Regions from separate parts of the Staphylococcus sp. FW104-15G4D genome, predicted to be linked through region 1. Evidence: predicted binding sites of a transcription regulator. Region 1 holds the regulator's gene; the other holds the start of a gene.
The links. The regulator CtsR, encoded in region 1, represses protease genes until heat stress. The targets are predictions, from matches to a motif close to ATGGTCAATAAAGGTCAAACA.
Positions count from the first base shown of each region.

Region 2: the regulator CtsR is predicted to act here: its motif matches at 2,332-2,352, upstream of clpB (ATP-dependent chaperone ClpB).

Region 1 is NZ_JBYTCH010000001.1:2,484-6,930, reverse strand. It holds gene AC3WQX_RS00045 (ATP-dependent Clp protease ATP-binding subunit) at 1-197, opposite strand, end outside; gene AC3WQX_RS00040 (protein arginine kinase) at 212-1,216, opposite strand; gene AC3WQX_RS00035 (UvrB/UvrC motif-containing protein) at 1,209-1,772, opposite strand; gene AC3WQX_RS00030 (CtsR family transcriptional regulator) at 1,792-2,253, opposite strand; gene AC3WQX_RS00025 (NupC/NupG family nucleoside CNT transporter) at 2,408-3,619, shown strand; gene pdxT (pyridoxal 5'-phosphate synthase glutaminase subunit PdxT) at 3,753-4,313, opposite strand; gene pdxS (pyridoxal 5'-phosphate synthase lyase subunit PdxS) at 4,317-4,447, opposite strand, start outside.
Region 2 is NZ_JBYTCH010000001.1:362,762-367,208, forward strand. It holds gene AC3WQX_RS01810 (acyltransferase family protein) at 344-2,164, shown strand; gene clpB (ATP-dependent chaperone ClpB) at 2,398-4,447, shown strand, end outside.

The DNA.
Region 1 (4,447 bases):
TTTTCAACTTCTTCAATAACTTTATCTTCAGTGATATTAAAGCTTTCTAACACTTTGGCAGCGATACCTTCAGGTTCTTTCATTAAACCTAATAAAAGATGTTCCGTTCCAATATTTGAATGGTTCAAGCGAATTGCTTCTTCTTGTGCGTGCGCTAGTACGCGTTGTGCACGTTCTGTTAATCTACCAAATAGCATATATAAAATACCTCCTATTTTATATGTTTCCTTAATAAATCAGCTCTTTTTTCATTTACTGTTTTATCATCATCTTCATCTATTAAAAATGGCGATTGAATAGCTACCATTAATTCATTAAATTTAAAATCTTCAAGCGAAATATAGTTTAAATCAATGCCGAGCTTAACTTCACTCAAGCGAAATGATGCTTCTTCCATTGATATGATTCTACTATTTTGTAAAATCCCTAGTGAGCGATAAACTCTATCAAGTGTCTCTACAGGATTATGTTTATCAAGTCTTTCTCTGATTTGTTTTTCCTCATTGATAATTTGATTAACTACTTCAGTTAAGTTATCAATGATGTCGGATTCAGTTTTCCCTAAAGTAAGTTGGTTTGAAACTTGATAAATATGTCCATATACTTGTGAACCTTCTCCATAAATACCTCGAATCGTAAATCCAAAACGATTAATTGTTTGAGCGATACGATTCATTCTCTTCATAATAGAAAGTCCTGGTAAATGTAGCATGACACTTGCGCGCATTCCAGTGCCTATATTAGTTGGACACGTTGTTAAATAACCTAAGTGTTCGTCATAACTTATATCTAAATCACTATCCAACTCATCATCAATATTTGAAGCCCTTTGATATAATTCACGCAACGATAAATCTGTTCCTAACGCTTGAATTCGAATATGATCTTCTTCGTTAATCATTACACTTAAAGATTCATCTTCATTTAACAGCACCGCGGATGCTGGCTGTTTGATAAGTTCTGGACTGACAAGATGTTTCGCAACTAATTTCATTTTACTTTGTTGATCCATAGTGTCTAAACGTTGTAACTTTAAGTTTGGAAGCGCATCTTGAACTTCGTTGATAACTCGAAAACCCTCTTGTTCAGAAGGAAACATCAAAGGATGGACGTGATTTTCTAGATTTCTTGCTAATCTAATACGAGAAGAAATAACTACAGGTGCCTCTTCTGTCATCTTCATCCATTCACTTATATTAGTATGAATGTCACTCATTACGAGACACCTCACTCTCATCTTTTAATGCTTTAATTTCATCACGTACAACAGCCGCTTCCTCGAAATTTTGTTCTTCAATTAATTTGTTTAGATATTTTGTTTTTTCTTCGATTTGCTTTTTAATTGCAAGTTTCTTATATGAAGATTGAGGCGTTTTACCTACATGTTCAAAATGGCCTCCCTGTACACGTCTAACAATATCGATAATGTCTTCTTTAAAAGTTGCGTAACAATTCGCGCAACCGAATTTACCAACGTGCGCAATATCTTTTAAAGTCATTTGACATGTTGGGCATTGCTTTTCCTCTTTGAACGCCATTTCTTGAAAATTAATACCATGTTTCGTAGCAAGATGTTGTAAAATCTGTTTAACTACAAAAGCTTCCTCTATATCATCCTGATGCATATGGTAAGAAGTATCCTCATGAGATTGTTGCCATGGATTATCACCTTGAGCACATATTGAGCATACCCATTTTTCGTGAGTACCGTCTTTACTTTTAACTGTTAATTTTACTTCTGCTTCATTTAAATGACAGTTTTCACAAAGCACGTTCAGACACCTCACTTCATTAATAATAGTTTATAACTGGAAGCAATCGTTTTAAAATATTAGCGCGTATAATATCTCTTGCGACCACATCCATTTTTAATGTCTCTCTATCTATAACTGCTTGGATCATTTTAGCTTCTCTTTGGTTAATTAGACCTTTATCTAGTAAACCATCTATGACATAATACGCTTGTTGTTGAGAAATAGAAGGCCCTATCAATTGAAGTAAGTGATTAATATAACCTGATGCATCTTTATTTTCAATTTTAGTGATTCGGATGTAGCCTCCGCCACCCCGTTTACTTTCTATTTCATAACCATGTTCATTTGTGAAGCGTGTTTTAATAACATAATTTAATTGAGAAGGAACACAATCGAAGCGTTGTGCAATATTAGCGCGTTGTATTTCGACCACATCTTCATTTGTTTCCTCGAATAAATGTTTAATGTATTGTTCTATGATGTCAGACATGTTATGCATGGATATCACCTCTTTTTGACCTTCTTTGACTTTATTATATGACCACCTTTGACCTTTTTCAACCAATTTGATTTTTAAAATTTAAATTTTATGATGTTAGCGCGTTCATTTTATTGTATGATAGAGAATAGAAAAATTTAAAGGAATGAAAAACATGCATATTTTGATTGGGATTATAGGAATTATATTCTTTTTAGCACTCGCATTTTTATTTAGTTCAGATAGAAAAAATATCCGTTGGAAATATGTCGGATTACTCTTAGTAATTCAATTGATATTTGCATTTGTTTTATTAAAAACAAATATAGGTATCACAGTTATTGGTGGTATTTCGTATGGTTTCAGTTATTTATTAAAGCAAGCTGCTGAGGGTGTCAATTTCGTATTCGGTGGTTTTAAATTAGATCCAAAAAACCCTCCATTCTTCTTTAATGTATTGTTACCTATCGTGTTTATCTCAGCGCTTATCGGTATTTTACAATATACAAGAATTTTACCGCTTATAATTAACATTTTAGGTTTTTTAATTTCTAAAATTAATGGCATGGGACGTTTAGAATCTTACAATGCTGTAGCAGCAGCAATTTTAGGACAATCAGAGGTATTTATCTCATTAAAACAACAATTGCCATACATACCTAAACAACGTTTGTATACATTAACTGCATCTGCAATGTCGACAGTATCTGCTTCAATTATTGGAGCCTACTTCACATTAATAGAACCTAAATATGTTGTAACAGCTGTGGTACTTAACTTATTTGGTGGTTTCATCATCGCGTCTATTATCAATCCGTATAAAGTGAATGAAGAAGATGATAAATTATTAGTCGATGAAAGTGAAACTAAAAATCAATCATTCTTCGAAATGCTTGGTGAATATATTTTAGATGGTTTCAAAGTAGCAGTGATTGTCGGTGCAATGTTAATTGGTTATATTGCTCTTATTGCTTTACTTAATGGTGTAGTAAGTGGAATCTTTAGTCTATTATCAGGTGGAACATTGGATTGGAATTTCCAAACGTTAATCGGTTTTGTCTTTGCACCATTCGCATTCCTAACTGGTGTTCCTTGGCATGATGCTGTGCAGTCAGGTTCAATTATGGCGACAAAATTATTATCAAATGAATTCGTTGCTATGCAAGCACTCGGTAAAACACATGGTTTATCTGAGCATGCTAAAGGTGTCACTTCAGTATTCTTAGTATCATTTGCTAATTTCAGTTCAATAGGTATTATTTCCGGTGCGATTAAATCACTAAATGATAAAAAAGGTGATATTGTAGCACGATTTGGATTAAAACTATTGTTCGGTGCAACATTAGTATCATTTATTTCTGCAGCAATTGCAGGATTCTTTATTTAATCAAACGCGAGAGTAACTTAGGAAAGTTGCTCTTGCGTTTTTTTATTTTATGAGCTTACATTTGCTTTTGAAATTCATTTTCCGAAAAATTAAAAACGGCCACCTTTAAGATGACCGTTTATCAAAAGATTAATTAATTATTCTTTATCATATGGTTAATGAAGTATTCAGTTACACGATAATCGTCGGTGAGTTCAGGATGGAAAGAGACACCAAGATATTTACCTTGTTTAACCGCAACAATCTTATCTCCTACTCGGCTAAGAATGTCTACACCTTTCTCAACTTGAGCAATATGTGGTGCGCGTATGAATACACCTTCAATATCTTTAGCAACACCTTTTATATTAAGTTCCGATTCAAAACTATCAACTTGACGACCAAATGAATTACGTTCGACTGTAATATCCAACTTTTTTAAATAGCCAGATTCACCTTCAACATCTTTTGCAAGTACGATTAATCCCGCACATGTGCCAAACATTGGTAAATCAGATTGCTTTAACGCTTCCTTAAAGCCATATAAGTCCATTAGTCTTCTTAGTGTTGTAGATTCACCACCTGGCAAAATCAAACCAGCAATATCTTCAAGTTGTTCAACTCTTTTTACTGCGACACCTTCATGACCACTTAACTCTATGTGACGAATGTGTTCACGAACTGCACCTTGTAATGCTAATACACCTATTTTCATAAATTACCATCCACGCTCTTGCATACGTTCTTCTAAAGAAATTTGGTTGATATCTAAACCTTTCATCGCTGTACCAAGTTCACTAGCCAATTTTCCAATTAATTCATAATCTTGATAATGAGTCGTTGCTTGGA
Region 2 (4,447 bases), 360 kb from region 1:
GAAATTTTTAATAAATTGACATTACTATTTAAATTGAATTAATGTTACAAATATATTACAATACATAAGGCTTACTACATTTCGGGAAATGAAAATTCTTGCATAAAAGTGTTTAGATTTGCGCGTTATATAGTGCATGTTTAATGAAAATGTGAGGTATTTGACATAAATTTATTAAGTTAATAAGAATGAAACAGTAATTTTCAATATTTAATATGTATGGAAAATTGAATAAGAAGTGTATTAGATGAACTGAAAAGCATTTGTTTTATCATGGGAAATTATAAAAAACTCAATTTAACTGTCTAACGAATTAACTACTTATAGGGAATGAATGTTAACAATGGAAAAAGAATTAAAGAAAGGTCATCAACGCGGTAAAAAAATGCGTTATATGCCTGGACTTGATGGTTTGCGAGCAATTGCTGTTATTGGAATTATAATATATCACTTAAATAAAAAATGGCTTACTGGCGGTTTTTTAGGAGTGGATACATTCTTCGTAATTTCTGGTTATTTAATTACTAGTTTATTATTAAAAGAATACGAAGAAACTGGAATAATTAATCTCAAAAACTTCTGGATTAGACGTATAAAGAGATTGTTACCCGCAGTTTTAGCATTGCTAATTGTTGTTGGACTTGCAACACTGATACTTGAACCGGATAATATTGTAAGAGTTAAACATGATATTGTTGCAGCGATATTCTATGTTTCAAACTGGTGGTATATTGCTAAAGATGTTAATTACTTTGAACAATTTTCATTTATGCCATTAAAACATCTGTGGTCACTGGCTATTGAAGAACAATTCTATTTGTTCTTTCCTGCGATATTGATATTATTATTGCTTACGATTAAGAAATATAGAAATGTGGCAGTAATATTTTGGATTATATCATTAGTATCACTTTTATTGATGGTAATTATCTCACAGCCACATATGAATCACTCACGTGTCTATTTTGGTACAGATACCAGATTACAAACGCTTTTATTAGGTGTACTTCTTGCATTTATGTGGCCACCATTTAAACTCAAGACTCAACCACCTAAAGCATTAAGAGCAACAATTGATACTGCTGGAATAGTCGGGTTAATATTTTTATTCATTCTATTCCTTACCGTTAAAGATGATAGTGATTGGATTTATAACGGTGGATTTTATATTATTTCAACGATGACCTTGCTTATTATAGCAAGTGTAGTTCATCCTGCAACTTTAGTTTCTAAAGTATTAGGTAATCCAGTTTTTGTTTATATAGGCAAACGTTCATATAGCTTGTATTTATGGCATTTTGCAGTGATTAGTTTTATCCATAGTCACTATATAGATGGTCAAATACCAATATATGTCTATCTACTTGATATCATTTTAACGATAGCGTTAGCTGAGTTATCTTATCGATACGTCGAAACACCATTTAGAAAGCAAGGTTTCAAAGCATTTGCTATAAACAAACGTTTCAAGCCTCAGTTTATTAGAACAATTATTACTATTGTATTAGCTTTGCCACTTATTTTAATACTTGCAGGTGCGTTTGATAAATTAGGTAAAGATAACATTAATGATAAAGCGCAAACATTTAACACTAGCGAAAATGATAAATATCTTATCCGTATGTTACCTATCGATGACATTAAACTTACTGCTGACGGAAGAACTGAAGAGGGTAAAGAGGATGAAGTATATTCTAATATTAAACCATTGCTAATTGGTGACTCGGTCATGGTAGATATAGGTGAGCAATTTAAATCTAGAGTTCCTAAAGCAAATATTGATGGTAAAGTAGGAAGAAATTTATATCAAGCATTACCTTTAGTAGATAGTAATTATAAACATTATAATCAGCCTTCAGATCAAGTTGTCCTTGAATTAGGTACAAATGGTGATTTTACTGAAGATCAACTTGATAATTTAATCGAAAAATTTGGTAAAGCTCAAGTGTATCTCGTGAACACTAGAGTACCTCGTTCATATGAAGGCCATGTAAATGAATTAATGGCTGATGCTGCTAAAAAACATAAAAATGTAAAACTTGTTGATTGGTATCAACGGTCGGAGGGGCATACAGAGTATTTTGCTCCTGATGGTATTCACCTTGAAAATAGTGGTGTTGAAGCACTCACTGATGAAATTCTAAAAAATATGAAAAAGAAATAGCTTAAAATAAGGAACTAGTTTGACGTATAAATTACGTTAGGCTAGTTTCTTTTTGTGGTAAAAATGAGAGTGATGGATATAAATATCTACTTCAAGAAAAAAATAAAAAGGTCAAAAAGTAAGTGTAAATCATTGAATTAAAAGTAAAGAAGGTCTATAATGTAATTAAGGTCAAAGAAAGTCAAAGTCAAAAATCAATTTTGACCTACTCTAAATAATAGAGGTGATAACAATTGGATATTAATCAAATGACGTATGCTGTTCAAGGAGCTTTACAAAAAGCCGTTGAAGCAAGCAAAGAATATGAATTACAAAATATTGAAATCGAAGCTTTATTAAAAGCTGCTTTAGAAGAAAATGAAAGTTTGTTTAAAAGCGTATTAGAAAGAGCAAATATTGATGTTGATCAATTAACGAAAGCTTATGAAAATAAATTAAAAAATTATCCAACAGTACAAGGCGATAATGTTCAATATGGTCAGTATATAAGTCAAAAAGCGAATGATTTACTAAATAAAGCTGAAACTTATATGAAAGAATATGATGATGAATTTATTTCTATGGAACATTTATTGCGTGCTGCAATGGATATTGATGAAACGACTCAACAATATGTCGGAAATAAAACTGAAGTTATTAAAGAAATCATTACTAAAATTAGAGGAGGAAATCATGTGACATCTCAAAATCCTGAAGTAAATTACGAAGCTTTAGAAAAATATGGTCGCGACTTAGTAGAAGAAGTTCGCCAAGGAAAAATGGATCCTGTTATTGGTAGAGATGAAGAAATACGTAACTCTATCCGTATTTTAAGTCGTAAAACTAAAAACAATCCCGTACTTATTGGTGAGCCCGGTGTAGGTAAAACAGCTATAGTTGAAGGTCTAGCACAACGTATAGTTAAAAAAGACGTTCCTGAATCATTGTTAGATAAAACCATTTTCGAATTAGATTTAAGTGCCTTAGTAGCTGGAGCGAAATATAGAGGGGAATTCGAAGAACGACTTAAAGCTGTGCTTAAAGAAGTAAAAGAATCAGAAGGTCGAATTATTCTCTTCATTGACGAAATTCACATGTTAGTAGGCGCTGGTAAAACTGATGGCGCAATGGACGCTGGGAATATGCTTAAACCAATGTTAGCACGTGGTGAATTGCATTGTATTGGAGCAACTACACTTAATGAGTATCGAGAATATATTGAGAAAGATTCCGCTTTAGAACGTCGATTCCAAAAAGTTGGTGTGAGTGAACCTGATGTAGAAGATACTATATCCATTTTACGTGGTTTGAAAGAACGCTATGAAGTTTATCATGGTGTGCGTATTCAAGACCGCGCTTTAGTTGCAGCTGCAGAATTATCCGATAGATATATAACTGATAGATTCTTACCTGATAAAGCAATTGACTTAGTCGATCAAGCTTGCGCTACAATTCGCACTGAAATGGGATCTAACCCAACTGAATTAGATCAAGTCAACCGTCGTGTAATGCAATTAGAAATTGAAGAAAGTGCTTTAAAAAATGAATCAGACAACGCAAGTAAACATCGTTTAGAGGAATTGCAAGAAGAGTTATCTAATGAAAAAGAAAAACAAGCTTCTTTACAATCTCGTGTAGAACAAGAAAAAGAAAAAATTGCAAAAGTACAAGGAAAACGTGCAGAATTAGACCGTAGCCGACAAGCTCTAGAAGATGCTCAAACTAAAGGTAATCTTGAAAAAGCTGCCGAACTACAATATGGTACAATTCCTCAATTAGAAAAAGAATTAAAAGAATTCGAAGAGGCTTATCAAGATGAAACAGGTGAGGATAGCGAAAGAATGATTCGTGAAGTTGTATCAGATGAAGAAATTGGAGATATTGTAAGCCAATGGACAGGCATTCCAGTATCTAAACTTGTAGAAACTGAAAGAGAAAAACTTCTTAGCTTAAGTGACATCTTGCACGAACGTGTCGTAGGTCAAGATAAAGCAGTTGATTTAGTATCTGATGCCGTTGTTCGAGCACGTGCAGGTATCAAAGATCCTAATAGACCTATCGGTAGTTTCCTATTCTTAGGACCAACTGGGGTAGGTAAAACTGAATTAGCCAAATCACTTGCAGCATCATTATTTGATTCTGAAAAACACATGATTCGTATTGATATGAGTGAATATATGGAGAAACATGCTGTCTCTCGTTTAATTGGTGCGCCTCCAGGTTATGTAGGCCATGATGAAGGTGGACAATTAACTGAAGCAGTCAGACGAAATCCTTATTCAGTTATTTTATTAGATGAAGTAG